2 regions of the Devosia sp. LjRoot16 genome follow, and region 1 is predicted to be linked to the other one. Evidence: predicted binding sites of a transcription regulator. Region 1 holds the regulator's gene; the other holds the start of a gene.

Region 1 (14,766 bases):
CCGATGACATCAATAGTCCTTTCGAAGTCCGCCCTCAGCATCCGTTCCCCGGCCCTGGGTTTCGGCTGCTCCCTCAAGGCGTCCCGCTGCTGATGGTTGGAGCGCTTTCAGGAAAAGTTGTGAGACTTTTCCACCTCGAAAGCGTGACCAGGTCAGAGACGCCCACTTCAACCCATCCAACATCATTGGCGGATGTGAAGACATTTGGGCGGGGGTGCGGCAGCAATGCGGAAAAACACCGGGCTCCGGAACAATTCCGGAGCCCTTTGATTTCTCGGGTGATTCACGTGAAACGGCAGCGGTGGCCGTGGCTTATACAACCTGCTCGCGGCTGACCCCGAGCGCCGCCAGCTTCGCCGCAGCGCTGGCCACGGCCTCCGCCGGGAACTTGTCGGCGTGGCGCAACACGATCGCTTCGCCGCTGAGCTCGGCCCGCTTGTGCTCCACCAGGCTGCCGAGGCCTTCGCTGGGGTTGGGATCCATCGCCCAGTCGCCGAGGCAGCGGATCGTGCCGTATTTCTTGTGCTTGGTGCGGGTGCCGGACAGCCGGGTGGTCTTGCCGGTCGCCTCGGTCTTGACCTCTTCGGCGTAACTGACCGCCGTCCAGAACTCGCGCTCCAGCGCGTCGCTGAAGGGCAAACCGGCGAGCTCCGCGATCCGCATCTGGATCTGAAACGCATAGTCGTGATGCCCGAGCCGGCGGGCGTTGAACAGGAGTTTCCGGAGTTTTTCCGGTTCGGAGAATTTGCTGAGATCTGGGAACATTCGTCACTCTAGCACATCGGCAAACAAAAAGGCCCGGCATTTGCCGGGCCTTTCCAATTCTGTTGCGCGAAGCAATCAGCGCGACGTCTGGTCGGCGTTAAGCCGACCGCTTGTCATCCTTGACCTCTTCGAACTCGGCGTCGACGACATCATCATCGGCCGGCTGTTCGCCGCCTTCCGCCTTGGCCTCGGCTTCCGCCTGGCTCTGCTTGTACATCGCCTCGCCCAGCTTCATCGAAGCTTCGGCAAGCGTCGCGGATTTCTCCTTGATCGCCTCGGCATCGTCGCCTTCCAGCACGCCCTTGAGCTCGGCGATCGCCGTCTCGATGGCGGCCTTCTCCTCGGCGGTGACTTTGTCGCCATAGTCCTTCAGCGACTTCTCGGTCGAGTGGATCAGCGACTCGCCCTGGTTCTTGGCTTCCACCGCTTCACGCTTCTTCTTGTCGGCGTCGGCGTTCTGCTCGGCTTCCTTGACCATGCGCTCGATGTCGGCGTCCGACAGACCACCCGAGGCCTGGATGCGGATCTGCTGCTCCTTGCCGGTGCCCTTGTCCTTGGCCGAGACGTTGACGATGCCGTTGGCGTCGATGTCGAACGTGACTTCGATCTGCGGCACGCCGCGCGGCGCCGGGGGAATGCCGGCGAGGTCGAAATTGCCGAGCAGCTTGTTGTTGGCGGCCATCTCGCGTTCGCCCTGGAACACGCGGATGGTCACCGCGTTCTGGTTGTCCTCGGCGGTCGAGAAGGTCTGGCTCTTCTTGGTCGGGATCGTGGTGTTGCGGTCGATCAGGCGGGTGAACACACCACCCAGCGTCTCGATGCCGAGCGACAGCGGGGTCACGTCCAGCAGCAGCACGTCCTTGACGTCGCCCTGCAGCACGCCGGCCTGGATGGCGGCGCCCATGGCAACCACTTCATCCGGGTTGACGCCCTTGTGCGGCTCCTTGCCGAACAGCTGCTTGACGACTTCCTGCACCTTGGGCATGCGGCTCATGCCGCCGACCAGCACGACTTCGTCGATCTGCGCGGCCGAAACGCCCGCATCCTTGAGCGCCTGCCGGCACGGATCGACCGTCTTCTGGATCAGGTCCTCGACCAGGCTCTCGAGCTTGGAACGGGTGAGCTTCAGCGTCAGGTGCTTCGGGCCGGAAGCGTCGGCGGTGATGAACGGCAGGTTGATTTCGGTCTGGGTCGAGCTCGAGAGCTCGATCTTGGCCTTCTCAGCCGCTTCCTTCAGGCGCTGCAGCGCCAGCTTGTCGCTCCTGAGGTCAATGCCCTGGTCCTTCTTGAACTCGGCCGCCAGGTAATCGACCAGGCGCATGTCGAAATCTTCGCCGCCGAGGAAGGTGTCGCCATTGGTCGACTTCACCTCGAACACGCCGTCGCCGATCTCGAGCACGGAAATATCGAAGGTACCGCCGCCCAGGTCATAGACCGCGATGGTTCCGGTGTTCTTCTTGTCGAGCCCGTAGGCGAGCGCTGCCGCGGTCGGCTCGTTGATGATGCGGAGCACTTCCAGCCCGGCGATCTTGCCGGCGTCCTTGGTGGCCTGCCGCTGCGAATCGTTGAAATACGCCGGAACGGTGATCACCGCCTGCGTGACGTTCTCGCCGAGATACGATTCGGCGGTTTCCTTCATCTTGGTCAGGATCATCGCCGAGACTTCCGAGGGAGAGTACTTCTTGCTCTCGACCTCGACCCAGGCATCGCCATTGTCGGCGTTGACGATCTTGAAGGGCACCAGGCCCTTGTCCTTTTCGACCATCGGGTCGTTGTAGCGCCGACCGATCAGGCGCTTGACCGCGAACAGCGTGCCTTCCGGGTTGGTGACCGCCTGGCGCTTGGCCGGCTGGCCGACGAGGCGCTCGCCGTCCTTGGTGAATGCGACCATGGAGGGCGTGGTGCGCGCGCCTTCCGCGTTCTCGATGACCTTCGGCGTCGCACCGTCCATGACGGCGACGCAGCTGTTGGTCGTACCGAGGTCGATTCCGATGACTTTACCCATTACCTACTGCCTCTTTCCTGGCGAACCCGGATGAAACCCCATCCGGCAGTTCCTGATCCCTCGCGGGTGTCCGGGTTCCCGTGTTGAAATTGACCCGTCACCGGGCCTTGAGCGCTATATAGGAGGGGGCTTTTGGGGGTGCAAGCGTAGTCCGGGCACAAAGTCCCGGCTTTTGGCGGGAACTCACACTCGCCAGTTCGCTTTGTCGTCCCGGATCTACAGAAACGTATGGTGGCGGGCGCAGCACCACTGCGCCCGGCCGAATGCCGTCAGGTCGCGTCGCTGAGGGTGTATTCACCCAGCTCGCACAGGTCGACCGCCGGTTCGATGAACTCGGAATCGTCCTCCAGTATGAACTTCATGTCGTAGACGCATTGCTCGCGGCCATCGCCGATGGTGACATCGACGAAGTTGCCGGCCGGCAGGTACTTGTCGGCGAACACGTCCTCCTCCCAGGTTTCGACATCGGCCGGCGAGGTGAACAGGCTCTTGACCGCATAGGACGAATTGTTGGTCAAGGTGAAGGTCAGGTCTTCGGCCAGTGCGGCGCCCGGCAGCACCAGCAGCAGGGCAGCAGCGCCACCCAGGATCGACAATTTCAATGGAACCCCCAGAAAATGCGGGGTCGGCATGCTCGGGGGAACTTCCGGTTCGACCCCGCGATCACCGAAACCCAGGCGCACGGGAAGCGGCGCCTGAGCCTCACTTAGCAATTTAGTCTATTATGTCTCAAAGGCTGGCTACCGCCATGGTTAGAGAAATCTCACCAGCCGCCGCTTGGTGCGGCGGAGCGCCGACGCGGCTTGTCGTTGCAGCCCCGGTTATGGTCTAAGAAGCGCTCGTTGCCGCCTCTCGTTGCCGCCCAACTCTCGCTACCGCCCAAGGGAACACGACTGTGCTGAGGTTCCTTGTCATCGCCCCGCTGCTCGCGGTCCCGCTGCTCCCCGTCGCCGCGCTGGCGCAGGAAGTGCCGGCCGAGGCGCAGATGGACATGTGGTGCGGCACCGCCTTCGAACTGATGACCCGCGACGCGCCGGCTGATGCCACGCCGGAAAAGCTCGCCTCCGCCAAGGTCTATGCCGATGGCGGGGCCTTGCTGCTGCAGCGCGCTATCCCGATCTACCTCGAGGCCGGCTACACCGACGACGCGCTGGCCGACTACCGGGGCGACCTCGAAGACTCCATCGGTCGCGTCGTCAACGGCACTGGCAGGGCCAGCGATGGCGCCGCCTATTCATTTCAGGATTGTTCGGCCCTCATCGGCCAATGAGATAGATAAGACCCGCATGGCCCTCACGCCCCGTTCCGACGACCTCTTCCTCGTGGTCGACCTGCAATATGATTTTCTCCCCGGCGGCAAGCTTGCCGTTGCCGGCGGCGACGAGATCATCATCCCGATCAACCGGCTCGGCCGGCGTTTCGAAAACGTCGCCATGACCCAGGACTGGCATCCGCGCGGCCACATCTCGTTCGCCTCGAGTCATGCCGGCGCCACCCCGTTCGAGATCATGGAATTGCCCTATGGTCCGCAGGTGCTGTGGCCCGACCACTGCGTCTGGGATACGCATGGCGCGGAATTCTCGACCGATATCGAGCTGCCCCACACCCAGCTGGTGATCCGCAAGGGCTACCACGAAGTGGTCGATTCCTATTCCGGCTTCCAGGAGGCCGACCGCAGGACCAAGACCGGGCTCGAAGGCTACTTGCGCGAGCGAAAATTCAAGCGGCTGTTCATCGCTGGCCTCGCCACCGATTTCTGCGTCAACTGGACGGCAGTCGATTCGGCCAATGCGGGCTTTGAGACCTACGTGATCGAGGACGCCTGTCGCGCCATCGATACCTCGGGGTCGCTGGCCCAGGCCTGGGCCGACATGCACGCCGCCGGGGTCAAGCGGATCGTCGCCGGCGATATCGCCTGAGGAAGAGATTGGCCTGAGGACAACATGCTGCGGGCTGCGCTTGGGGGATTGCTGATCGGGCTGCTGGCCCTGCCGGCCGCGGCGGGCGAGCCCTCGGCCGCCGCCGACCGGCTGCTCTGGTGCGGCAGTGCCTTCTACTGGCTCTCCACCGACGCTTATGATTCGGGCAACGACGCCGAGGGCGACGAGTACGGCGCCTGGTCCGACGACCTCGCCGCCCGCGCCGACATGATGCTGGAAGCCGAAGGCAACGACGACGTGGCGATCACCGCGCTGCGCGACGCCTATGACAGCCGCGTCGTCGATGAGATGGGCAAGCCCGGCGCCAAATACGACGTCACGACCTGCCCTGACCTGGTGGTTTCGGCGGCGAACTAGCTCTGGATCACCCCTCCCTTTGGGGGAGAGGTCGGCGCGCAGCGCCGGGTGATGGGGCGCCGCCAGCGTTCACACCATTGCCGAACAGATACAAACCTGCCGATGGCTCGCCGCCGTCAGCGGGGTGCGGTCGAAATCGCCGAACCGCTCCACCAGCCGCAATCCACCCGCTTCCAGCAGCAGTGGCAGTTCCTGCGGAAAGATCTGCCGCAGCTCCAGCGGGGTGTGGCGAAAATCCCGGCGCTCGGCGGTGGACCAGTACCAGTCGGCCCGGCTCACCTGGGTGATTGGATCGTAGCTGATGGTTTCCTCGATGCTGACCTCGCCCAGCTGCGGATGCGGGAACACCCCGAGCAGCTCGCGCCGGCCGGCCGGCAGGCTGAGCAGCCGCGCACTCGGCACAAACACGTCGAACAGCAGCCGGCCGCCGGGCGCCAGGTGTTGGCGGATGGTCGAGCAGGCGCGTGCGAAGTCAGCGCGGCTATGCAAGTGCATCAGTGAGTTGGCGGTGATGACGATGGCGTCGAAATGCCGGCCGAGCACGAAGTCCCGCATGTCGAGCTCGACGAAATCGGCCGACACGCCGCGCTCCGCCACCGCGGCGCGGGCCCGCGCCAGCATGGTTTGCGAGAGGTCGCCGCCGATCACCAGCGCCCCGCTCGCTGCCAGCGGCGCGGTGAAGCGACCGGAGCCGCAGGCGAGTTCCAGCACACGCTGTCCCGGCCCACCCGCCGCCTCGACGTAAAAGCGCTCCATCGCCGGGTCCGGTGGCGCCACGAGGTCGTAGAGTTCGGCATCGTCGTAGAGGCTGTCCATCGCGGTCCTCCGTCGTCGGGCAAGAAGGTCATCTGGCAGAAGTCGTGGGTAAAGAAAAAGGGCGCCGGAGCGCCCTTTTCGACATCACCGGTAAGGTGAAATCAGACGCTCTTGTCGATCGTGCCCTCGGCCGGGGCGCCATTGGCGCCGCCGCCCTTGGCCACACCGACCATGGCCGGACGCAGCACGCGGTCGCCGATGGCGAAGCCGGCCTGCACCACCTGCACCACGGTGCCTTCCGGGCGTGACGGGTCGGGGACCTCGAACATCGCCTGGTGCTTGTGCGGGTCGAACTTCTGGCCTTCCGCCTCGATCGGCTTGACGCCGTGCTTGGCGAGCAGCCGCTGCATCTCGCGCTCGGTCATCTCGATGCCCTCGATCAGCGACCGGGTGGTCGCATCGGAGCTGTCGCGCGCCTCGGCTGGCAGCACCATCAAGGCGCGGGAAAGCGAATCGGTAGCGGTCAGCATGTCGCGGGCAAAGCCGGCGATGGCATAGGACCGGGTGTCGGAGATCTCGCGCTCGGTGCGTTTGCGCAGGTTTTCCATCTCGGCGATGGTGCGCAGCAGCTTGTCGCGCATGTCCTGGTTCTCGGCCTTGAGGGCCTCAATCGGATCGGGCGTCGTTGCCGCGTCGGCAGTCTTCTCGTCTGGCTTGGTGGCCTGGGTCTCGGTCGCGGTGGGAGCGGCCTTGTCGTCCTCGGGCTTGTTCGTATCGTCGTTCATTGGGACCTTGGATTTTGTCGCTGATCGCGTTTGCCCCGCATATCGGCCAATGAGCGATAAGATTCAAGCCTAGGAAAGGTTCCGTGTCCGGCCTCAGCCCCTGCGCTCAGCTCTTTCTGGCCATCATCGCCGAAACCACATTGGCGGTGTAATCGACCACCGGCACGATGCGGGCGTAGTTGAGCCGGGTCGGCCCGATGACGCCGAGCACCCCCACCACCTTCTGGTTGGCGTCCTTATAAGGCGAGAGGATCACCGACGAACCCGAGAGCGAGAACAGCTTGTTCTCCGAGCCGATGAAGATCTTCACCCCTTGCGCCGTCTCGGTATCGCCGAGCAGCTCGATCAGCCCGTCGCGGCTCTCGAGCTCGTCAAACAGTTGCCGCACCCGGCTCAGCTCTTCCGACGCCATGGTGTCGTTGATGAGGTTGGCCCGGCCGCGCACGATCACCGTCGGCGGCGAGGCGCTGCCTGAGCCGGAAAGCGTCGCGAGCCCCGCATCCACCAGCTTGTGCGTCAGTTCGTCGAGCTCATGCACGGTGGCTTCGCGCTGCGTCTGCAGGGCCTTCCGCGTCTCGTTCAAAGTCTTCCCAACCGCGAAATGCGCCAGGTAGTTCGAGGCCTGCGTCAGGGCGCTCGCCGTCAGTCCCGGCGGCAGCGGCAGCACGCGGTTCTCGACCGAGCCATCCTCGCCCACCAGCACCACCATGGCGCGCTCGGCATCGAGCCGGATGAACTCGATATGCTTCAGCACCAGGTCGGATTTCTGCGCGATCACCACCCCGGCGCCGTGGCTGAGCCCGCTGAGCAGCTGGCTCGCCTCGGTCAGCAGGTCCTCGATCTGGCCGTGCACCGCCGGCCCCTGGATCTGCTTGGCGATTGCCGCCTTTTCGTCCTCGTTCACCGCGCCCACTTCCAGCATGGCGTCGACGAAGAAGCGCAGCCCCTGCTGCGTCGGCAGCCGGCCGGCCGAGGTATGTGGCGAGGCGATCAGCCCCAGATCCTCGAGATCGGCCATCACATTACGCACCGACGCGGGGCTTAAGCCCACGCTCAGCATGCGCGCCAGGTCGCGCGACGCCACCGGCGTGCCGGTGTCGAGATAGCGCTCCACCAGCTTGCGAAAGATGTCCTGGCTGCGGGCGTTGAGCACCGCGAGCACGTCTTCGGGGGCTTTTGTGCGATCGGCCATGTTCACCATTTAGGCGGAAAGGCTTGTGCCGCCAAGCTAGCGCTGCTTGTTCGAGGGGGCGGTCAGGGTTAAGAGGCGGTTAACAGCTTTTTCCAAGAACGAGTGATTTGACCATATGCGGCCCTCCGGACGCCAGCCAGACCAGATGCGGGCCGTAACGCTCGAACGCAATGTCGCTCCCAAGGCCGAAGGCAGCTGCCTCGTCAGCTTCGGCTCGACCAAGGTGTTCGTCACCGCTTCGGTCGAAACCACGCTTCCCTCCTGGCGCCGCAGCTCCGGCATGGGCTGGGTCACCGCCGAGTACGGCATGCTGCCGCGCGCCACCGGCTCGCGCACCAAGCGCGAAGCCGCGCAGGGCAAGCAGAGTGGCCGCACCCAGGAAATCCAGCGCCTGATCGGCCGCTCGCTCCGCGCCGTGGTCGACATGCAGGCGCTGGGCGAGAACCAGATTACTCTCGATTGCGACGTGCTCGAGGCCGATGGCGGCACCCGCACCGCCTCGATCACCGGCGCCTATGTGGCGCTGGCCGATGCCATCAAGTGGCTCGAAGCCCGTGGCCTCACCAAGGGCCCGGTGCTGCGCGATTCGGTCGCCGCCATTTCCTGCGGCATCTACCGCGGCACCCCGGTGCTCGATCTCGATTATCTCGAGGATGTCGAAGCGCACACCGATGCCAATTTCGTCATGACCGGCACCGGCAAGTTCGTCGAGATCCAGGGCACCGCCGAACAGGTGCCGTTCAGCCGCGATGAGCTCGACAGCCTGATGCGGCTGGCCGAGCAGGGGATCGGCGAGCTCACCACCATGCAGCAGGCGGCATTGGCATGACCCCGAAAAGCGGCAACGGTTTTCGGACAAAGGTCATGCCACAAGGAAAGACCGCATAATGGCAGACAAGCTCACATTGCGGCGCGGCGACCGGCTGGTGCTGGCGACCCACAATGCGGGCAAGCTCGCCGAGTTCAAGGAACTCCTGGCGCCGTTCGGGCTCGACCTGGTTTCGGCCGGTGAGCTCGGCCTGCCCGAGCCGGAAGAGACCGGCACCACCTTCATCGAGAACGCCCGGATCAAGGCGCATGCCGCCGCGGCCGCTGCCAACACTATCGCGCTGGCCGACGATTCCGGCCTGTCGGTTGATGCCATCGGCGGCCAGCCCGGCGTCTATACCGCCAACTGGGCCGGCTCCTCGGCGCATGGCGGGCGCGACTACATGGTCGGCATGCGCCGCGTCGAAGATGCGCTGCAGGCCGTCGGCGCCACCACGCCAGGTGAGCGCCGCGGCGCTTTCAACGCTACGCTCTGCCTCGCCCACCCCGATGGGCGTGAGGTGATCTACGTCGGCAAGGCCGAGGGCACGCTGGTCTGGCCGCCGCGCGGCGACAAGGGCTTTGGCTTCGATCCGGTGTTCATGCCCGACGGCTACGACATCACCTTCGGCGAGATGCCGTCCGAGGCCAAGCACTCCTGGGCCCCGGGCAAGGTCGGTCTGTCGCATCGGGCCCGCGCCTTCGCCAGCTTCGTCGACGATGCACTGGGAGGTGGCGTTGAGCACTGAAACGTTCGGCCACAACTCCGTCGATCCGCGCTCCAACGGCCTGTTCGGGGTCTACGTGCATTGGCCGTTCTGCGCCGCCAAATGCCCCTACTGCGATTTCAACTCGCATGTGCACCGCGGCGAGTTCGACGAACAGACCTATGTCGAATCCTACGCCGCCGAGCTGGCGCACTTCGCCAAGCAGACGCCGGGCCGCACCGTGCAGTCGATCTTTTTCGGCGGCGGTACGCCCTCACTGATGGATCCGCGCTCGGTCGAGGGCATCATCGATGCCATCGCCCGGCACTGGGTGATCGACCCGCGGGCGGAAATCACTCTCGAAGCCAACCCCACCTCGGTCGAGGCCGACCGCTTCCGCGGCTATCGCTCCGCCGGCGTCAACCGCGTTTCGCTCGGGGTGCAGTCGTTGCGCGAGGGTCCGCTGGCCGAACTCGGCCGCCGGCACTCGGTCGATGAAGCCATCGCCGCGGTGCGCCTGGCGCAGTCGATCTTCCCGCGCTCGAGCTTCGATCTGATCTACTCCCGCCCGCGCCAGACGCTGGACGAATGGCAGGACGAGCTGACCGAGGCGCTGTGGCTGGCGGAAGCCGGGCACGTCTCGCTCTACCAGCTCACCATCGAGATGGGCACGCGCTATTACGACCTGTTCCGCGCCGGCAAGCTGAAGATGCCGGACGAGGACCTGAGCGCCGACTTCTACGAGATGACGCAGGAGCTGACCCAGCAGGCGGGTCTGCCGGCCTATGAAATCTCCAACCACGCCCGCCCTGGCCAGGAAAGCCGCCACAACCTGATCTACTGGCGCTATGGCGAGTATGTCGGCGTCGGCCCCGGTGCGCATGGGCGGCTCTTGATCAACAACCAGCGCCACGCCACGGCGACCGAGAAGATGCCGTTCGACTGGCAGAAGCGCGTGCAGGCGCGCGGCCACGGCATGGTCACCGACGACATCCTGACCTGGGAAGAAGAAGGCGACGAACTGCTGGTCATGGGGCTGCGGCTGCGCGAAGGCATCGACCCGCGCCGCTTCCAGAAGATCTCCGGCCGCGCCATTTCCGAACGCCAGATCAACGAGCTGCGCTCGATCGGCTTCGTCGAGACCCTGCCCAACGGTTTTATCCGGGTCACCGACAAAGGCTGGCCGGTGCTGGATGCAGTCGTCGCCGATCTGGCGGCTTAAGCTAGGTCTGCTTCTATCCCCCCTGCGGTAGCAATTGGCCACCGCAGCATCACCAGACTCGATGTCATCCCAGCGAAAGCTGGGACCCATCTCACCGCCCGCACCAGCTGATAGTTGGGTCCCAGCTTTCGCTGGGATGACACCGGTGAGGAGGGACGTTTGGGGTCAGCCACCCGCAGGAAGGGTGGCTCGCGCCCGCCTAAGCCCGAAGCCGCGTCACTGTCGGCGCCGGTTGCTCGGCGTGGAACAGCGTGCTGACCGATTCGCCGCTGTTGATCCGGCGCATCGCTTCGGCCAGCGCCGGGGCGATCGACAGCACGGTCAGTTTGGGGTGGCGGCGCGCCGCGGCGATTGGCAGGGTGTCGGTGCAGACGATCTCCAGCACATCTGGCTCTGCCGCCAGCCGCCCGATCGCATCGTTGGCGAAGATGCCGTGCGTGCAGGCGATGCGCACCGAGCGTGCGCCGTGCTGCCGCAAATGCCGCAGCAGTTCGACCATCGAGCCGCCGCTGGCGATCTCGTCGTCGAGGACAATCACGTCGCGCCCCTCGACCTCGCCGATGATCGCGGTGATCCGCACTTCGCTGTCGCTGATCCGCTCCTTGGCGCCCGCCGCCACCGGCACGCCGAGCCGCTTGGCGAAGGCCGCGGCGTTCTTGGCGTTGCCGAGGTCCGGCGACACCACGACGGCATTGCCCATCTCGTAGCGCCCGAAATATTCGGCCAGCTCACCCAGCGCATGCAGGTGATCGACCGGTACGCTGAAGAAGCCATGCACCTGCGGCGAGTGCAGCGTCATCGTCAGCACCCGGTTGGCGCCGGCGGTCTGCAAGAGGTCGGCGACCATGCGGCCGCCGATCGAGATGCGTGGCGCATCCTTCTTGTCGGAGCGGGCATAGGCATAATGCGGGATCACCGCGGTGATACGAGCCGCCGAGGCGCCACGCGCCGCGTCGAGCATCAGCAGCAGTTCGACCAGGTGATCCTGTACCGGCGCGCTCAGCGTCTGGATCAGGAACACGTCCTGCTCACGGCAATTGGCTTGCAGCTGCACTTCGATGCAGTCATTGGAGAAGCGCTTCACCCGCGTCGGCAGCAGCGGCACGCCGAGCTCGGCGCAGATCTGTGCCGCGAGGTCGGGATGAGAGCTACCACTGAAAATGGCAATCTGGCTCATCGCGGCTTGTCCTCGCTGGATGGGGTCGAGGCCGGCAGCTTATGGCAAAATGCACTGCCGCGAGCAAGCGTCGGCGCTGGACAGAGATTGCTCACCGCTTTGCCGTACGTCCCTCATTGCGGCGCATTGCGCTCGCTCTCGTAAACCGCTTTACTAACGCGGTTGCGCCACCGGAATCCGCCTATGCACCTGCCCGACGACCTGATCCTCAACGCCGAGGACGAAGTTTCCATTCGCCAGCATCTGACGCTGGTGGCGCTGGCCAAACGCCCGGCGGATCTGGTGATCGAGGTTGGCAGGCTGCTCTCGGTGCATTCGCGGCATTGGCTGGAGGACCAGGAGATCGTCGTCTCCGGCCGGCGCATCGCCTTTGTCGGCCCACGCGGCAGCTACAAGGGTGAGGTGGGAGCGCGGGTGAGCTACCCGAACCTGAGCGCCGTGCCGGGCTTCGGCGAAGTGCATAAGCACATCGAATCGACCCACATCACCCCGGAGTTCGAGGCGGCCCTGGTGCTGCCGCGCGGCAATACCTGGACCTGCGAGGCGAGCCATGAGTTCGCCAATGTCAACGGCGGCAAGAACCAGGAGTTCTGGCAGAAATCCCGCCTTGCCGGCTCGCCGCTGAAGATCTTCATCCAGCCCGGCTCGGCCGTGCCGCCCAGCGCCTGGGAAGAGTCGGGCGGCTATTATGGCTACGAGGAGCAGCGCGAGTTCCTGGCCCATGACATGGGCACCGTCAGCCTCGACGAGGTGATGGATTGGCCCTCGGTGTGGAACCCCGAAAACCCCGGCTATATCCGCATGTGGGGGATGATCGGCGCCACCATGGAGATGCGCGGCGTGGTCGAGGGGCACGGCTCCGGACTGATCGATCCGCACGATCTCTCGGCTTTCGCCGCCGCCGGCATCTCGTCCGACCATGAGGTCTGGGCGCTGGAGGAAGCCTGGGAGCGGCTGAGCCACGGCATCTTCACCGAGCTCCGTCCGTTCTCCTATGACGTCATACTTCCAGGCCTGATCGAGCGGCTCACCGACTGGTCGAACATCGCTTTTACCACCGACGACCGCTCGGCCTCCGAAACGCTGGAGAAAGGCGCCGCCGACTACAACGTGCGGCACGCCATCGAGTACGGTCTCGCGCCCGAGATTGCCATCCAGTGCGCCACCATCAACCCGGCCCGGCACATGCGCATCGACCAGTGGGTCGGCTCGATCTCGCCGGGACGCTATGCCGACATAGTATTGCTCGACGACGTCAAGACACTGTCGATCCGGCACGTTTACGCCGACGGCCAGCTGGTCTCCGAGGGCAAGCAGTTCCTTGGCCCGCTGGCCGCGATCGATTGGCCGGACTGGGCGAGGAAGACCATGAACATCGGGCGCGTCCTCGCCGCCGAGGATTTCGCCATCCAGGCCGAGCCGGGCCGCCACACCATGCAGGCGGCTATCCTCAGGCCATTCCACTGGAACGAGGATTTCCTGGTCGAAGCGCTGCCGGTGGTCGATGGGCTGGTGCAGCGCGACACCGAGCGGCTGATCACCAAATGGGCGCTGGTCGACCGCTATCGCGGCGATGGCGCGGTGGCGAAGATGTTCTGGACCGGCTGCGGTCCGGCCGATCCCGACACCGCGCTTGCCTCCTCGGTGGCGCATGACAGCCACAATGTCTGGTGCATCGGCTCCTCCGACGCGGCGATGGCCAAGGCGGTGAACCGGCTGCAGGAGATCGATGGCGGCTGGGTGCTGGTGCACAAGGGCGAAGTGGTCGCCGAGATGCGCTTCGAGATCGGCGGGCTGATGACGGCGCGTTCGGCCGAAGCCTTCGATGCCGACATGCAGGCCTTCTACCGCGCGGCCGAAGCGGTCGAGTGGATGTACAAGCCCTCGGCGCTCAACCTCTGGAAGCCCGGTTTCCCGGAGTTCCTGAAATTCGCGACGCTCACCTGCTCGCCCTGGCGCTGGGTGCTGGTGGCGCCGAGCGAACTGGCGCCCGAGGGCTTCGTCAACGTGCAGACCGGCGAGCAGCACAAGGTGGTCTGGTGAGCGGGCTGCGTGGGCGCAGCGTCCGCGGCAGTTTCGTCCATGCGCCGGTGCGCGGCGAGCTCGAGGTGCTGCGCGATGCAGTGATCACCATCGGCAGCGACGGCACCATCACCAGCGTCGGTCGGGCCGCCGACGGTGTGCCGGAGGGAACCATCGAACTGCCGGCCGGACAGCTGATGCTGCCGGGTTTTGTCGATCTCCACATCCACGCGCCGCAATACCCGCAGCTCGGCATGGCGCTCGACGTGCCGCTGGAAGTCTGGCTGGGCAAATACACCTTCCCGCTCGAGGCGCAATACGCCGACCTCGCGTTCGCCCAGGAGCGCTACGAAACACTGGTCGCCGATCTCCTCGCGTCGGGCACCACCACGGCGCTATATTTCGCCACCGTGCACCGCGAGGCCACGGAACTGCTGGCGCAGATCTGTCTCGAGCAAGGTCAGCGGGCGCTGGTCGGCAAAGTGGTGATGGACGACCCGGCAAGCTGCCCGGACTATTATCGCGACGCTTCGGCCGAGCTGGCAGTCGCTGAGACCCGGGCGGTCATCGACCATATCCGGGCGCTGCCCGACAATGACCGGGTGCTGCCGGTGATCACCCCGCGCTTCATTCCGTCCTGCACCGACGCAGCGCTCGCCGGCCTCGGCAAGCTGGCGGCGGAGTGCGATTGCCACGTGCAGACCCATTGTTCGGAGAGCGACTGGGCGCATGGCTATGCGCTCGATCGCTACGGCAAGACCGACACCGCAGCGCTCGACGGCTTCGGGCTGCTGGGCCGCAAGACCGTGCTGGCCCATTCGGTGTTTCTGACCGACGACGATATGGCGACGGTCCGCGCCGCTGGGGCCGGCGTCGCGCATTGCGCCCTCTCCAACATGTATTTCGGCAACGCCGTCTTCCCGCTGCGTCGGGCGCTCGAGAAAGGCCTCCATGTCGGGCTCGGCACCGACATTTCCGGCGGCCCCTCGGGCTCGATGCTGGAGGCCTGCCGCGCCACCGCCCAGGCTTCC
Region 2 (14,766 bases), on a different contig from region 1:
GCTTGACGCGGATCTCGGCCTCGCGGCCATCCTCAAAGTGGATCGTACGAATCTCTGAGGGATCGACCGGACGCGGGCGACTCGGCGCCTTGACCGGCTTCTTGTCGAAACGGCCGGGACGATCCTGGCGGGGGCGCTCGGCGAGTGCGGCAGCAGCTGCGGCCTCGGTCTCGTCGTCCTCGAAGCGGAACTTGCTGTCGCGCGACTTGCGCGGCGAATCCTTCTTCAGCTCCTTGCCTGGCGCGGCAGCGCGCAGCTTGGGGTTGACCGCCGGCTTCTTCTTGGGTGCGACTTCAGGCATGTCGCTGTCGAAATCGGTGTTGGCCTCAGCGGCAAGGCGCTTGCCGAGCTGCTCGCGCAGCACGCGGGCGGCGACGACTTCGACCTCGCCCTCAGGCAGGTCACCGAGCTGGAACGGGCCGTAGCTGACGCGGATCAGGCGGTTGACCTGTAGTCCGAGTGCGCCGAGGACGTTCTTGACCTCGCGGTTCTTGCCTTCGCGCAGGCTCAGCACCAGCCAGCTGTTGGAGCCCTGGGCGCGCTCCAGGATGGCCTCGATCGGGCCGTACTGGATGCCCTCGATCTCGATGCCGTCTTTCAGCGTATCGAGCTGCGCCTGGGTGACCGAGCCGAAGGCGCGAACGCGGTAGCGGCGGAGCCAGCCGGTGGCCGGCAACTCGAGCACACGCTTCAGGCCACCATCGTTGGTGACCAGCAGCAGGCCTTCGGTGTTGATGTCGAGCCGGCCGATCGAGACGACGCGCGGCAGCTCTTTTTCTTCGAGCGCCTCGAACACGGTGGGGCGGCCTTCCGGGTCTTTCTCGGTGACCACAAGGCCGGCGGGCTTGTGGTAGAGCCAAACGCGGGTGCCCTGGCGCGCCGCAAGCGGCTCGCCATCAACCTTGATCTTGTCTTTTTCGGAGACGTTGAAGGCCGGGGTCAGGACCTTCTTACCGTTGACGGTAACGCGCCCATCCTTGATCCAGCCTTCGGCATCGCGGCGGGAGCAGAGACCAGAACGGGCGATGACCTTGGCCAAGCGGTCGCCGTCCGTCGGGACGGCTGAGACATTCGACATGCAATAACTCCTGCGGGACCGGGGCCAGGCAGGATTGCCCGGGGGGTCAGCGCATCTTTCGAGTTCAGATTAATTCGCCTGCGCGGCCAGGGCCTTGCGGACGTCGGGTGGGCACGATTTGTCGGTGAGCGGCACGAGCTCGCCATTGGCGGCCAGGCAGACCATATCCTGGCCCTTGACCGTGGTGTAGTACTCATCGGGCGGCAGATAGAGCGGCTTGGGACCGCCCTTCAGCTTGGCAGCGGTCATGCGTGCGGTGAGCTGCTTGGTTTCGACTTCGGTGAGCGGACGGCCGGCGATGGTGCGCAGATCGACCACACGGGCGTTACGCAGCCGCTTCAGGTCAGCTTCCGAAATGTTCGAAGTATCGATCTGCACGCGGCTCGAATCCTCGGGGATCAGGGCGGTCTTGGCCGCCTTCGGATCGGCGGGAGCCGGCAGTGCGGTGGATTTTGGGAGCACCAGCGGGCCGCGACGCTCGGCGTTCTCCGCTTTCTCCTCGCGATCCATCATGCCCATGCCCTTCATGGTCTCGGTCACCACTTCGCGCTCGAAGGTGCTGACATCGGTCAGGGCATTGGTGCCTTCGGTGGTGGTGCAGGCGCTCAGGCCGAGGCCGAGCACGATACCAACGGTCAGCAATCCGCCCCGGGTCACGGCTTTGAAGTTGGGCCGCCGCCCGGTCAAATCACTCAGCATGAAACTTCCCTTTCCCCGGCCCGTGCGCGCCCCGCGCGGGCCTTATAGACCATCATAGGCCCACGAACAATTCGCTCGGAATTGTTATCGCTTTCGTTGCCCACCCAACCGGGCCCTAAGGCCAGATTGAGGCGCCTTTGCGTTCAGGCAGCCTTCCTGCGGCCGATCCCGACGAAATCGAGGAGTAGCAGCAACACCCCTAAAGTGATCGCCACGTCGGCGATATTGAAGATGTAGAACGACCAATCCTGCCAATGAAAGTGAAAGAAATCCGCAACGGCGCCATAAAGCACACGATCAAGCGCATTTGAGACGGCGCCGCCGATGGCGAGCATCAGGCCATAGCGTACCAGCACGTCGGAGGTGCGCGACCACCAGACGCCGAGCGCCAGGATAGCGACGACGGCGATGGCGCCGAGCGCCCAGACCGGCAGATCACCGAGCAGGCCGTAGGAAACGCCGGTGTTCCAGACCAGCACATAGTCGAAGAACGGCGTGACCGGCACGATCTCACCACCCTGCCAGCCGAACGGTGTGGCCGGAGTGACGAAGCCCAGGTGCTCGATGCAGAGCGTCGAGGCAGCGCCGACACAGTCGGAGCTGACCTGCAGGAACTTGTGGCCGCGATCGAGGGTGAACGCGGCGAGCCCGGCGAGCAGCGAGGCGATGAGGTGGGGGCGAGTCACTGGCATCGGGGCTTCCCACCCCCGAAGCCGGCGCGTGGGGCACCCCCACCCTTGATCCCTCCCCACAAGGGGGAGGGAGACGATGGAACGGCCCGCGCAAAGTGCGCCTCCCTCCCCCTTGTGGGGAGGGAATGAGGGTGGGGGTTGGGAGCCACCGGCCTTACCGTCCCGCTGCCTTCAACTCGCGCATCGCCTGTGCATCGCGCAGCGACAGGTCCGGATATTCGGCATCCGTGCCGACTTCCGGCAGGATCCGCCAGGAACGGGCACAGCGCTGGCCCTCGGCCTTGGCAAAGACGACAGCGACGCCGCGCACTTCGTCGAGCCGGAAGGCGTCGGCAGGCCCCTCACCTTCGACAATCTCGATGTCGGAAGTGATCGAGATCTCGGCCATGTCGGTGCCGCGAACGGCTGCGGCGAGCTTTTCGTCAGTGATGTAGACCTTCGGCGCGGCCTCGAGCGAGGCACCGATCACCTTGTCGCGCCGGGCGATTTCCAGCGCCCCGGTCACGACCTTGCGGACCTCGCGGATAGCATCCCACTTCTCGTCGAGTTTTGCGTCCGTCCACTCCTCGGGGAGTTTTGGGAACTCGCGTAGATGCACCGACGAATCGGCGCCGGGGTGACGTTCGAGCCACGCCTCTTCCATGGTGAACACCAGGATCGGGGCGAGCCAGGCGGTCAGCGCGTCGAACACATGGTCGAGCACGGTCAGGCTGGCGCGGCGGCGGACCGAGCTGATCGGATCGCAGTAGAGCGCGTCCTTGCGGATATCGAAGTAGAACGCCGAGAGATCGATGTTCATGAAGTTCGAAAGCGCCGCGACGATGCGCTTGTAATCGTAGCTCTCGTAGGCGTCGCGCACGAGCCCGTCGAGATCCTTGAGCTTACTGAGGATCAGTTGCTCCAGTTCGGGCATGTCGCGGTAGTCGACGGTTTCCTCAGCCTTGCGGTGAGCGAGGTTGCCGATCAGCCAGCGAATGGTGTTGCGGAGCTTCCTATAGTTGTCGACGGTGGAGTTGATGATCTCCTTGCCGATCCGGAGGTCGTCCGAATAGTCGGACTGCGCGACCCAGAGGCGGAGAATGTCGGCGCCGAACTGCTTGATGACGTCCTGCGGAGCGGTGGTGTTGCCCAGCGACTTCGACATCTTCTTGCCCTCGCCGTCGAGGGTGAAGCCGTGCGTCAAGACACTCGCATAAGGCGCGAAGCCGTTGGTGGCGCAGCTTTCGAGCAGCGAGGAGTGGAACCAGCCGCGGTGCTGGTCCGAACCCTCGAGGTACATGCCGGCCGGGAACTGCATGTCCGGCCATTTCTGCGGGTTCTTAAGCACCCAGGAATGGGTGGTGCCGCTCTCGAACCAGACATCGAGGATGTCGTCGACCTTCTGCCAGTTCTCGGGATCCGGCACGGCGTTGCCGAGGAAGCGCTCCTTGGCGCCGGCCTTGAACCAGGCGTCGGCGCCCTCTTCTTCGAAGGCCTGGCCGATACGGTGATTGACCATCGCGTCGTTGAGGATGGTGTCGGTCGCCTCGTTGTAGAACACGGCGATCGGCACGCCCCAGGCGCGCTGGCGGCTCAGCACCCAGTCGGGGCGGTCGGCGATCATCGAGCGCAGCCGGTTCTGCCCGGCTTGCGGGTAGAACTTGGTCGCATCGATCGCAGCGAGCGAGCGGGCCCGCAGGGTGTCGCCTTTCTTCCCCTCGATGTCGCGGTCCATATAGACGAACCACTGCGGCGTGTTGCGGAAGATAATCGGCTTCTTCGAACGCCAGGAGTGCGGGTATTGGTGCTTGATGCGGCCACGGGCGACCATGGCGTTGCGCTCGGCGAGCGCGGCAATGACGCGGTTGTTGGCATCGCCTTTCTTGCCGGCATCATCGATGACGCGGGCACCTTCGAGGCCTGGGGCAGCGGCGGTGTAAAAGCCGGCGTCGTCGACAACGTAGGGGATGGTGGTGTCGATACCGCGCGCCGTGAGCATGCGGCCAGACTCCATCCAGATGCCGAAATCGTCGAGGCCGTGGCTGGGCGCGGTGTGAACGAACCCCGTGCCGGTATCGTCGGTAACGTGCTCGCCATCGAGCAGCGGCACCTCGAACTCATAGCCGCCGCCGAGCCCGCGCAGCGGGTGGTTGGTCGAGACGATCCTGGAACAATCGACATCGTGCAGGCGAATGAAGCTTTCGACCTTGGCCTTGGCGAACACGTCGGCCGCCAGCTTGTCGGCGAGGACGTATTTCTCGCCCTTCGAGGCCCAGTTGCCCTCGGGCGCACCGGTGACCTCGTAGAGGCCGTAGCCGATCTTGCTCGAATAGCTGATGGCGCGGTTGGCCGGGATGGTCCACGGGGTGGTGGTCCAGATGACCACGTAGGACGAGCCGAAATCCTCGAACGAACCGGTGCCGAAGGCGCCGTTGGCCGAGTGGATCGGGAACTTCACCCAGATCGCGTCGCTCTCGTAGTCCTGGTACTCGATCTCGGCCTCGGCGAGCGCGGTACGCTCGACCACCGACCACATGACGGGCTTGGAACCGCGATAGAGTTGGCCGGAGGCCGCGACCTTCATCAGCTCGCGCGCGATCTGCGCTTCGGCATCGAAGCTCATGGTCAAATACGGGTTGGACCAGTCGCCGACCACACCGAGCCGCTTGAACTCCTCGCGCTGGGTATCGACCCAGTATTGCGCGAAGCTCCGGCACTCGTTGCGGAACTCGTTGATCTCGACGTCGTCCTTGTTCTGACCCTTGGCGCGATACTGCTCCTCGACCTTCCACTCGATCGGCAGGCCATGGCAGTCCCAGCCCGGCACGTAGGCCGAGTTGTAGCCGAGCATCGTCTTGGATCGGCTCACCAGGTCCTTGAGGATCTTGTTGAGCGCATGGCCGATATGGATGTTGCCATTGGCATAGGGCGGGCCATCGTGCAGCGTGAACAGCGGCTTGCCTTCACCGGCGGCGCGCTGGCGGGCATAAATGTCCATCTCTTCCCAACGCTTCAGCCAGTCAGGCTCGCGGGCGGGAAGCCCGGCGCGCATCGGAAACTCGGTTTCGGGGAGGAACAGCGTCGCGCTGTAATCGGTCTCCGCGCCGCTTTGAGCAGTGTCGTTCATCGTCATCGATCGATGTTCAAGGGAAGTTGCGGGCTTGTAGCAAGCGAGGGCGCGAGGTGAAAGGCCGAAGTGCGCGGAGTGCTAACCCGCGAATCCGGTGCACCGAGAGATCAAGAAGCGATGTACCGGAATGCCGAACCGCTCCACGTCGACCCGGCCGGCCTCGACGCACCCACCGGTGAACCGCTTCGCGACGCCATCGACAGGAAACGTCTCATCGCTGACGACCAGCGCCGATTGCCCCAGATGCGCCTTCGGATCGAACCAGAACGAGAACTGACTGTGCCGTTCGGACAGATCCGTCACCTCGGCCGTCTGAAGCGCAAAGCCCAGTTGCGAAGCGAGCGTGTAGCGGGTGCCAGCGAGGAAATCCGGGGCGTCGGCCGAGCGCAGCGCCCGGACGCTGTCAGCCACATCATCCCAGCCATAGACCACGCTCGACTCCCAATCGGGCTTGCCGACAAACGCCGAGAGTGGAACAGCGGCATAATTCACCACAATCAGCGCCGTGATCAGCAGACCATACGCGACATGCGGCCAGAACAAGCGCCAGCCTGGTCGCAGCGCGGCGATTGCCGGCAGCACGAGCACGTAGGCAGCGATGTTCCAGTAGTAGAGCACGAAGGTCGACAGTGACAGGACCAGCATGCCCAGGCTCGACGCCGCAAACAGCCACAGCGCGAGCAACCGCAACGCCTGGCCAAGCGGCGGCAACCCGGGGTTGCGACGCACCAAGCTCACAACTCCCGCCAGTGCGAAGGGTGAGAACGTCAAAGTGGCGAGGACGATAAAAATTGCCGGCCGGCTGAGATTGACATTGTCCAGCCAGTCGACCCTGTCGACCAGGTTAAAGCGATACGAGGCAAAGTCGTTGCTGATGTTCCACATCAGCACCGGCAACTGCAGAAGCAACGCAAGGATCGCCGCAAGATAAAGGTGCGGCACCCGCAGCAGCGGCCAGAGCGCCCGGGTGGCGAGAATCGCTGCCGCGATCGCCACGCCGATGAAGACGCCATTCTCCTTGCTCAGAACCGCCAGTCCGATGGCCGCGCCGCCGAGGTAGTAGCGCGCGGCCCGCGGCCGGTCGCCGGCGAGTGTGGTGGCAAAGATGTCGACGAACACGTAACCCGCCAGCATCGAGAACAGGATCATCAGGTGATCCTGGAACGCCAGCGTCGTCATGATGAACCAGACGGGCGAGGTGATACAGATCGCCACCGCCAGCCAACCAGCGCGCGAACCAAGCTCCGGGTTTATCCGCAAGGCCAACCGGGCAGCGAGTGCAAGTGTTCCGGCGAACGTCAACCAGGCCGTCAGCCGCAGCACCAGCGTGTTCCAGCCTAGTGGCGAAGCAAGGCCCAGCAACCAGGAATGAAGCGGTGGATGGTCGAAATAGGAGAGGGCCGGCCGCTGGCCCCAAAGCCAGTAATAGGCTTCGTCGCCGATCGGCGCGACGAACAGGTCGAACGCCACGCGCAGGCCTAGTGCTATAACTACTACGACACTTACACCGGTCGCGGCCGGAACCTTTGTCGACCGCGATGCGGTGCCATCCATTGTGTCGCCTCCCCCAAGGCACAACGATTCTACATCAGGTGCGGAAAAAACCCAGCTTCTCGTCGAGTTCGGAAACCGGTAGCGCGGCCTGCAGCAGCAGGCGGGCCTGGGCGGCGTCATTGTTGACGGCAGCGATCAGCTCGTCGAGGCCGGCGAACTTCACCTGGCCGCGCACGGTGCCGAGCAGCGCCACTTCCAGCGTCTCGCCGTAAATGTCCTCGTCGAAATCGAAGATCCAGGTTTCGAAGGGCGGGCGCTCGTTGTTGAACATCGGCTTGCCGTAGCTCGCGACACCATCGAGCAGGCGCCCATTGAGCTTGGCGCGCACGGCGTAGACGCCCTGCAAGAGGCCAAAGCCGGTGGGGCTCGCGGTATTGGCGGTGGGGAAGCCGAGCTCCCTGCCCCGCTGATCGCCCTTCACCACGACGCCGGAGAGGAACCAGTGGTAGCCGAGCAGCTGCGCCGCGCCGGCGACATCGCCCTCGCCGAGCAGGGCGCGGATGCGGGAGGACGAGATATGGTCGTCGCCCTCGTCGAGCATATCGAGGATTTCGACCTCGAAGCCATGGCGAACACCGGCGTCCCTGAGAAAATCCGGAGTGCCCTGGCGCTTGTAGCCGAAATGGAAATCGGCGCCGACCGAGACGCCGGTGACGCCGAGCGCCCCGACGAGGAAGCGGGTGACGAAGTCCTCGGCGACGATGTGGGAGAATTCGAGCGAGAACGGCATCACCACGATGCCATCGAGCCCGAGCGCTTCGGCGATCTCGGCCTTCTGGTCGGCATAGGTCAAACGGAACATGAACGGCGCCGGCGCGAACACGTCGCGCGGGTGCGGCTCGAAGGTGAGGACCAGCGCCGGCACGCCAAGCGCGGCAGCGCGGGCCTTCAGCGCCCGGAACACGTGCTGATGACCGCGGTGGCAGCCGTCGAAATTGCCGATCGCGACCATGGCGCCGCGCAGCGACGCCGGAACCTGGTCGAGTCCAGCGAGCCTGATGAAGCCGCTCAAATTCGTACCCGCCTTGAGAGTGATGGCGATATGGCAAGAAACCGGATGGGTTGCAAGGCAGCTAAGGTTGGAGGCTGCTATGCGGAACGCTCCCCCTGGCGGGTGAGATGACCGAGGGGCCCGGTGGCTACCAGCTCAGCCGCGGCATGAATCCAGCGACATTGGCGCCACTCGGTTCGACCAGGCGACGGATGGCTTCGGGGTCCGGGTTGCCGAAAGCATCGAGTTCGGCGGCATGGATCGAACCGGTGACGAACAGCAGGTCGAGCCCGGCGCCGGCGGCGCCGATGGCGTCGGTGCGCACCGAGTCGCCGATGGCGAGGATGCGCGTGCGGTCGACCGGGCGGCCGGCAGCCTTTTCGGCGAGGCGAAGGGCCTCGGCATAGATTGGCTTATAGGGCTTGCCGACCATGACGATCATGCCGCCGCGGGCCTCATAGAGATCGGCGAGAGCGCCGCCGCAATAGAGGATCTGGTCGCCATGCTCGACCACCCGATCCGGATTGGCGGCGATCAGCGGCAGATTGCGGCTGAGCCACAGGGTGATCCGGTCATTGTACATGTCCGGCGTGTCGTGGTCGGTATCGAGGTCGGTGACGACGATGGCCCTCGCATCCTCGGCGCGGCCGATGGTGATGTCGAGACCCTCAAACAGGCTGTCATTATCGTGCGGCGGGCCGACATAGTGAACGGTCTGGCCGCGATAACGCTCGAGCACGACGCGGGTGGCGTCGCCCGAGGTCACCACATCGTCATAGGCTTCGCGCGAGACGCCGAGCCGATCCATCATCTCGATGATCGGGCCGTGCGGACGCGGAGCATTGCTGATCAAGACGACACGGCCGCCATTGCGGCGATAGTTGACCAGCGCCTCGACGGCGGTCGGGTGGGCGGCGATGCCATTGTGCACGACGCCCCAGATGTCGCTCAAAACCACATCGTAGCGGGGGGCGATCCCGCTCAGTCCGGCAAGTGCCTGCATAGTCTATCCTATTACGCTTGCGCCTCGATGCGGCGCTCGGCATCGCGCGGACGCTCGGCAACGAGATCCGGGCGAACCGGGCCGGGCCGGCCGATATGCGGTCCCTGCACGAGGCTGATGCCATCTTCGAACAGGCTGAGCAACTGCTGCTCATCGATCACCCCGGTGCCGCAGAGCTCGATCTCGAAGCGCTTGGCGTAGGGGGCGATATCGGCGGTGTGGAAATCGGTGAAGCTTTGCGGCTGCGACAGGAAGCGGGTCGCATCGAACCGCACGTCGCTGAAGCCGAGGCCCTCGAGCTCGGCGAAGTCGAAGCGCAGCGAGGTGGCGTCGGTGAGGACGAACCCGGCGCCGGCCTTGCGGAACTCGTAGAGCGCGCGCTTCTCAGTCGGGCCGAGCGGCTTCCACTCGGTCTGCCGGATGGCGAAGTTCAGCGAGGCGGTGATCGCCTGGTTGGCGACGAGCGTCGCCGTCACCTGCTCGAGCCCCTTCTTGTCGAGGATGGTGGCGCGGCTCAACGGCAGGAACAGGGTGATCGGCTGGCCGGAGGTTTTGGCCCGCCGCGCGATGGTGACGGCTTCCTCGAGCGCCATCGCTTCGATACGGCGGATCAGGTCCTCGCCGCCGCGGCGCGGCATGAAATCGGGCGCATCGGCAAGCCCGCCCGCATCCTGCATCAAGCGCGGCACGAGGTCGTAGCCGAGCGGTTTCCTGGCCGGTAGCCTGACCACCGGCTCGATGTGAAAGACCAGCCGGTTGGAATCGAGCGCAGCGCGGACCTCAGCCTCAGGAATCATCGGATCGAGGAAGATGTCGTCGTCTGGCTCTGCCGGTTCTGCCATCGCTTCGGCGAGACGGGAACCACCATCGGTGCGCCGGGCCTCCTCGAATTCGGCCAGCGCTTCGGCGAGCTGCCGGGTGACGGTGCCGAGCACCGAGATATCGGCCTCGATGCCGTCGAGCCGGCTACCCACATTGGTATCGGCAATGGCGTTGACGCGCTGGCTCAGCACCTGCCCGGCCCTGGCATCGGTCGACAGCAGCCGCGCCAGATCCTCGACGGCGCGCTCGAGCCGCGCTTCCGAGCGCTGGCGCAGGCGGCGCTCCATCAGCATGACGGCGAGCGCACCAAAGGCAATTGCGGTAACAAAAGCTTCGATCGGCGAAAAGGTCAGCCCGAAATAGGCCGCCGCCGCAACGCCAAGCGTGGCCAGCGCAATGAAGATGTAGACGAGGCCTTGCACTTAACGCTCGGGCTCCCACAGTGGCCAACGGGATTCAACGCATCCCGTCATAGCATCGGGCGGGCCCTGCCGAAAGGCGCGGGGATGCGGGAGCTGTGGCAAACCGCGGGCTCGGCGGGTTTGCGCACGGATCGGCTGGAACGCTTTATTTACCCAGTTCGTCAACACTCCATTCAGCACAGCCACGTGCCCAAGGACTTGTCACCATGCCCGCTCCCGGCTTCGGCCTGGATAACGCCGTCCGTATCCTGCTCGTCGAGCGCGACGAGGCCGGCGCCCGGAGCCTGATCGAGATGCTCGATCAGGGATTCATCATCGCACCCGAGATCGCGCTGGCTTGCGGCGGCCGCGAGGCGGCAGACCGGCTGCGCCTCGCATCATACGACCTGCTGCTGGCGGACCTCGACAGCCTTTGCGACCTCTCAGCGGAGCCCGAGGACGCGGTGGCGCGGCTGGCGCGGCTGGCGTCGGGATCGCTGGTGGTGGTGCTTTCCGACGGGGCTTCGGTATCAGCGACGCTCGCGGTATTGCAGGCAGGCGCGCACGAGCACGTGACCCGGCCGGTCGATGGCGCGGTGCTGTCGGCGCGGCTCGGCGAGCTGGCACATCGGCATGGCCGAGCCATCGCCGGAGCGTTCCGCGGACCGGTGGAGCGGGAGCGTGTGGCCGGGCTGATTGATGCCTCCAGCCAGCTGCAGACGGTGCTCGACTTCGTGGCGCGCGACCTGCCGGGGAGCGCAGAAAACCTCGAAGGCGTGGCCCGCCGAATCGTCGCGATGTTCGATGGCGGCGAGACGGAACGACGCGCCGCTTCGACGGAATCGCCGATGCGCCCGGCCGTGCTGCCGATGTGGCAACAGGAACAGCGGATCATCGAGGACGCGATCGAGAGTTTTGCGGGCAACATCGCGCTCGCTGCCGCAGCGCTGGAGCTCAGCCCCTCGACGATCTACCGCAAGCGGCAGGCTTGGGCGGAACTCGAAGGCAAGAAGGGCGCGGCTTAGAACGCGCCCTTACAGAGGGTTTAGCCCTTCAGCTTATCGCGGGCCTTCTTGGCCGTGGCGAAGGCGCGGGCTTCTTCGCCGAGGGCTGAGCCCTTCTTCACCACGGTGCCGCTGGCGTCGACAAGGCTCCAGTCCCACTTGGTGTTGGGGCCGACGCCACCGGTGCGGCGGAGCTTGATTTCGAGTTCTGCGCTTACCGCCATGTGAACACCTTTGTAACGGAGTAGTTGAAGACGACGCTCATCAGCACGCCGAGCAGGCCGGCCACATAGAACTGGCCATCATAGGCATAGATCCAGCTGGCAACCGAGACGTTGGCGAGGGCGCCGATGGAGCAGACTGCATAGAAGGTGAGCATGCCGGTGAGATAGCGCCAGCCGCGCAGCTTCTTGTTGGCGTAGGTCAGCTCGTTGTTGAGCATGAAATTGAAGGTCATGGCGAGGAGCGTTGCCGCGACCTGCGACCAGACGAAGTTGAAGCTCAGCACCTCATGGGTGAACCACAGCGTCCCCATATGCACCACGACGCCGAGGCCGCCGACCAGGGCAAACAGCAGGAAAGTGGTGGGCAGCAGACCGCCGGAGAGCTTGGAGACGATCAGGCCGAGGAACTGCACCACGACGATCGAGCTCATCTTGCTCTCGCCGGCGTGGCGCGGGCGGAAGGTATAGGGCACCTCGCCGATGCGCAGCTCCTTGCCCTGGCGGGCGCGCGAGCGGCCGGCCGAGACGATGATATCGAGCAGGATCTTGAAACCGTCATCGCTGAGCGAGGGAGCGATTTCGTCGAAGACGCTCCGTCGCATCAGGAAGAAGCCACTCATCGGGTCGCTGAGCGACTTACCGGTGACTAGGCTCGAGAGCCTAGTGGCAAAGCGGCTGCCGGCTTCGCGCGTTCTGGACAGACCGTCGCCGACGCTGCCTTCCCCGCTATAGCGGGTGCCGACGACGATGTGATCGCCGGCGATGGCCTTCTCAAGCATCTGCGGCAGGATGGTTTCGTCGTGCTGCAGATCGGCGTCGATGACGGCAAAGTAGGGAGCGGCGCTGGCGAGGATGCCCTCGACCACCGCCGAGCTCAGGCCGCGGCGACCGAGGCGGTGGATGCCGCGCACGTTCTGGTGGCGGCGTGACATGTCGCGCACCACTTCGGAGGTGCCGTCGGGAGAATTGTCGTCGACGACAATGAACTCGAACGGCGTGGCGCCGAGGGCGGCCGTGACCTTGTCGTACAACAGCGCGACGTTATCGCGCTCATTGTAGCTGGGGACGATCACCGCGAGCTGCGGGGCGACCCAGGCCTCGGGGGATTTGCGGGGGTGGCTATCGAACTGGACGACGGTCACGTCTGCTCCGAAGGTATCTCAGGCGCTTCAGGTACTGCCAAGCCGGGCGCTTTGCAACTTACCATCAAGGCGGCTTGCGGTTCTCTCGGCACTACAAACGTGGCGACAGCGGGCCCGTTTCATGCGTTCGTCGCATAGCCGCCACATCGTCATCGTATGGCTCGCCTCGTCCTTGACTCGCTTTGGGGGCTCTCCTATATCCCCTTCCAGCTGTTAGCACTCCTCGATCACGAGTGCTAACAGAGGCGAAATCACTTGATTGCTGATAGGAGCAAAAATGGCTTTCCGTCCCCTGCACGACCGCGTGGTCGTCCGGCGCGTCGACAGCGAAGAGAAATCGGCTGGCGGCATCATCATCCCCGACACCGCCAAGGAAAAGCCCTCTGAGGGTATTGTCGAGGCCGTCGGCCCCGGCGCCCGTGACGAGAGCGGCAAGGTCGTGGCGCTGGACGTCAAGGCCGGAGACCGGATCCTGTTCGGCAAGTGGAGCGGCACCGAGGTGAAGCTCGACGGCAAGGATCTGCTGATCATGAAAGAATCCGACATCATGGGCGTGATCTCATAACCAGGCGTTCCGCCGGTTCCGATCTCTCCCCTTTCAACTCGTAAGGAGCGCCTCTCATGGCTGCGAAAGACGTAAAGTTCTCCACCGATGCCCGCGACAAGATGGTCCGCGGCGTCAACATCCTCGCCAACGCGGTGAAGGTCACGCTGGGTCCGAAGGGCCGCAACGTCGTGATCGACAAGTCGTTCGGCGCGCCGCGCATCACCAAGGACGGCGTCACCGTCGCCAAGGAAATCGAGCTCGAGGACAAGTTCGAGAACATGGGCGCCCAGATGCTGCGCGCCGTGGCCTCCAAGACCAACGACATCGCCGGTGACGGCACCACCACCGCGACCGTGCTCGGCCAGGCCATCGTCAACGAAGGCGTCAAGCTCGTCGCCGCCGGCATGAACCCGATGGACCTGAAGCGCGGCATCGACCTCGCCGTGACCGAAGTCGTCGCCAACCTGAACGCGGCCAAGAAGATCATCTCGTCCAACGCCGAAGTCGCGCAGGTCGGCACCATTTCGGCCAATGGCGAGTCCGCCATCGGCGAGATGATCGCCAACGCGATGCAGAAGGTCGGCAACGAGGGTGTGATCACCGTCGAGGAAGCCAAGACCGCCGAGACCGAACTCGACGTCGTCGAGGGCATGCAGTTCGACCGCGGGTACCTCTCGCCGTACTTCGTCACCAACGCCGAGAAGATGGTTGCGGTGCTCGAGGATCCGGTGATCCTGCTGCACGAGAAGAAGCTCTCGAACCTGCAGGCCATGCTGCCGATTCTCGAAGCCGTGGTGCAGTCGCAGCGTCCGCTGCTGATCGTTGCCGAGGACATCGAGGGCGAGGCTCTGGCGACGCTCGTGGTGAACCGTCTGCGTGGTGGCCTCAAGGTCGCTGCCGTCAAGGCTCCGGGCTTCGGTGATCGCCGCAAGGCCATGCTCGAGGACATCGCCGTCCTGACCGGCGGCCAGGTGATCTCGGAAGATCTCGGCATCAAGCTCGAGAACGTCACCCTCGACATGCTGGGCACTGCCAAGCGCGTGGAAATCTCCAAGGAGAACACCACGATCGTCGACGGCGCCGGCCAGAAGTCCGACATCGAAGGCCGCGTGGCCCAGATCAAGTCGCAGATCGAAGAGACCACTTCGGACTACGACAAGGAAAAGCTGCAGGAACGCCTGGCCAAGCTCGCCGGCGGTGTTGCGGTGATCAAGGTCGGCGGCTCGACCGAAATCGAAGTGAAGGAGCGCAAGGATCGCGTCGACGACGCGCTGAACGCTACCCGCGCTGCGGTTGAAGAAGGCATCGTGCCGGGCGGCGGCGTCGCGCTGCTGCGCGCTTCGAACGCCATCACCGTCAAGGGCGCGAACCCCGACCAGCAGGCCGGTATCGCCCTCGTCCGTCGCGCTCTGCAGGAGCCGGTCCGTCAGATCGCCAACAATGCCGGCGATGAAGGCTCGGTTGTGGTCGGCAAGATCCTTGAGAACGCCTCGCCGAACT

The links. Region 1 encodes HrcA, which represses chaperone genes, less so after heat shock. Its sites were predicted from a motif close to GTTAGCACTCNCNNNNNGNGAGTGCTAAC; they were not measured.
Region 2: ACSQ23_RS20175 (co-chaperone GroES) is a predicted target of HrcA. The motif match lies at 12,932-12,960, and genes of this name have one in related genera.

Annotation. Positions count from the first base shown of each region.
Region 1 is NZ_CAXUPH020000001.1:1,472,254-1,487,019, reverse strand. Features, by position in the region: gene ACSQ23_RS06910 (alpha/beta hydrolase) at 1-10, opposite strand, end outside; gene ACSQ23_RS06905 (hypothetical protein) at 313-765, opposite strand; gene dnaK (molecular chaperone DnaK) at 863-2,770, opposite strand; gene ACSQ23_RS06895 (hypothetical protein) at 3,040-3,372, opposite strand; gene ACSQ23_RS06890 (hypothetical protein) at 3,666-4,040, shown strand; gene pncA (bifunctional nicotinamidase/pyrazinamidase) at 4,057-4,689, shown strand; gene ACSQ23_RS06880 (hypothetical protein) at 4,714-5,067, shown strand; gene ACSQ23_RS06875 (class I SAM-dependent methyltransferase) at 5,137-5,883, opposite strand; gene grpE (nucleotide exchange factor GrpE) at 5,985-6,608, opposite strand; gene hrcA (heat-inducible transcriptional repressor HrcA) at 6,715-7,800, opposite strand; gene rph (ribonuclease PH) at 7,916-8,629, shown strand; gene ACSQ23_RS06855 (non-canonical purine NTP pyrophosphatase) at 8,688-9,356, shown strand; gene hemW (radical SAM family heme chaperone HemW) at 9,346-10,536, shown strand; gene ACSQ23_RS06845 (ribose-phosphate diphosphokinase) at 10,736-11,713, opposite strand; gene ACSQ23_RS06840 (adenine deaminase) at 11,897-13,756, shown strand; gene guaD (guanine deaminase) at 13,753-14,766, shown strand, end outside.
Region 2 is NZ_CAXUPH020000004.1:441,818-456,583, forward strand. Features, by position in the region: gene ACSQ23_RS20120 (pseudouridine synthase) at 1-1,078, opposite strand, end outside; gene ACSQ23_RS20125 (hypothetical protein) at 1,148-1,777, opposite strand; gene lspA (signal peptidase II) at 1,921-2,469, opposite strand; gene ileS (isoleucine--tRNA ligase) at 2,624-5,575, opposite strand; gene ACSQ23_RS20140 (ArnT family glycosyltransferase) at 5,657-7,048, opposite strand; gene ACSQ23_RS20145 (bifunctional riboflavin kinase/FAD synthetase) at 7,167-8,144, opposite strand; gene ACSQ23_RS20150 (TIGR01459 family HAD-type hydrolase) at 8,272-9,126, opposite strand; gene ACSQ23_RS20155 (EAL domain-containing protein) at 9,138-10,370, opposite strand; gene ACSQ23_RS20160 (helix-turn-helix domain-containing protein) at 10,577-11,374, shown strand; gene ACSQ23_RS20165 (hypothetical protein) at 11,395-11,577, opposite strand; gene ACSQ23_RS20170 (glycosyltransferase) at 11,568-12,719, opposite strand; gene ACSQ23_RS20175 (co-chaperone GroES) at 12,997-13,284, shown strand; gene groL (chaperonin GroEL) at 13,341-14,766, shown strand, end outside.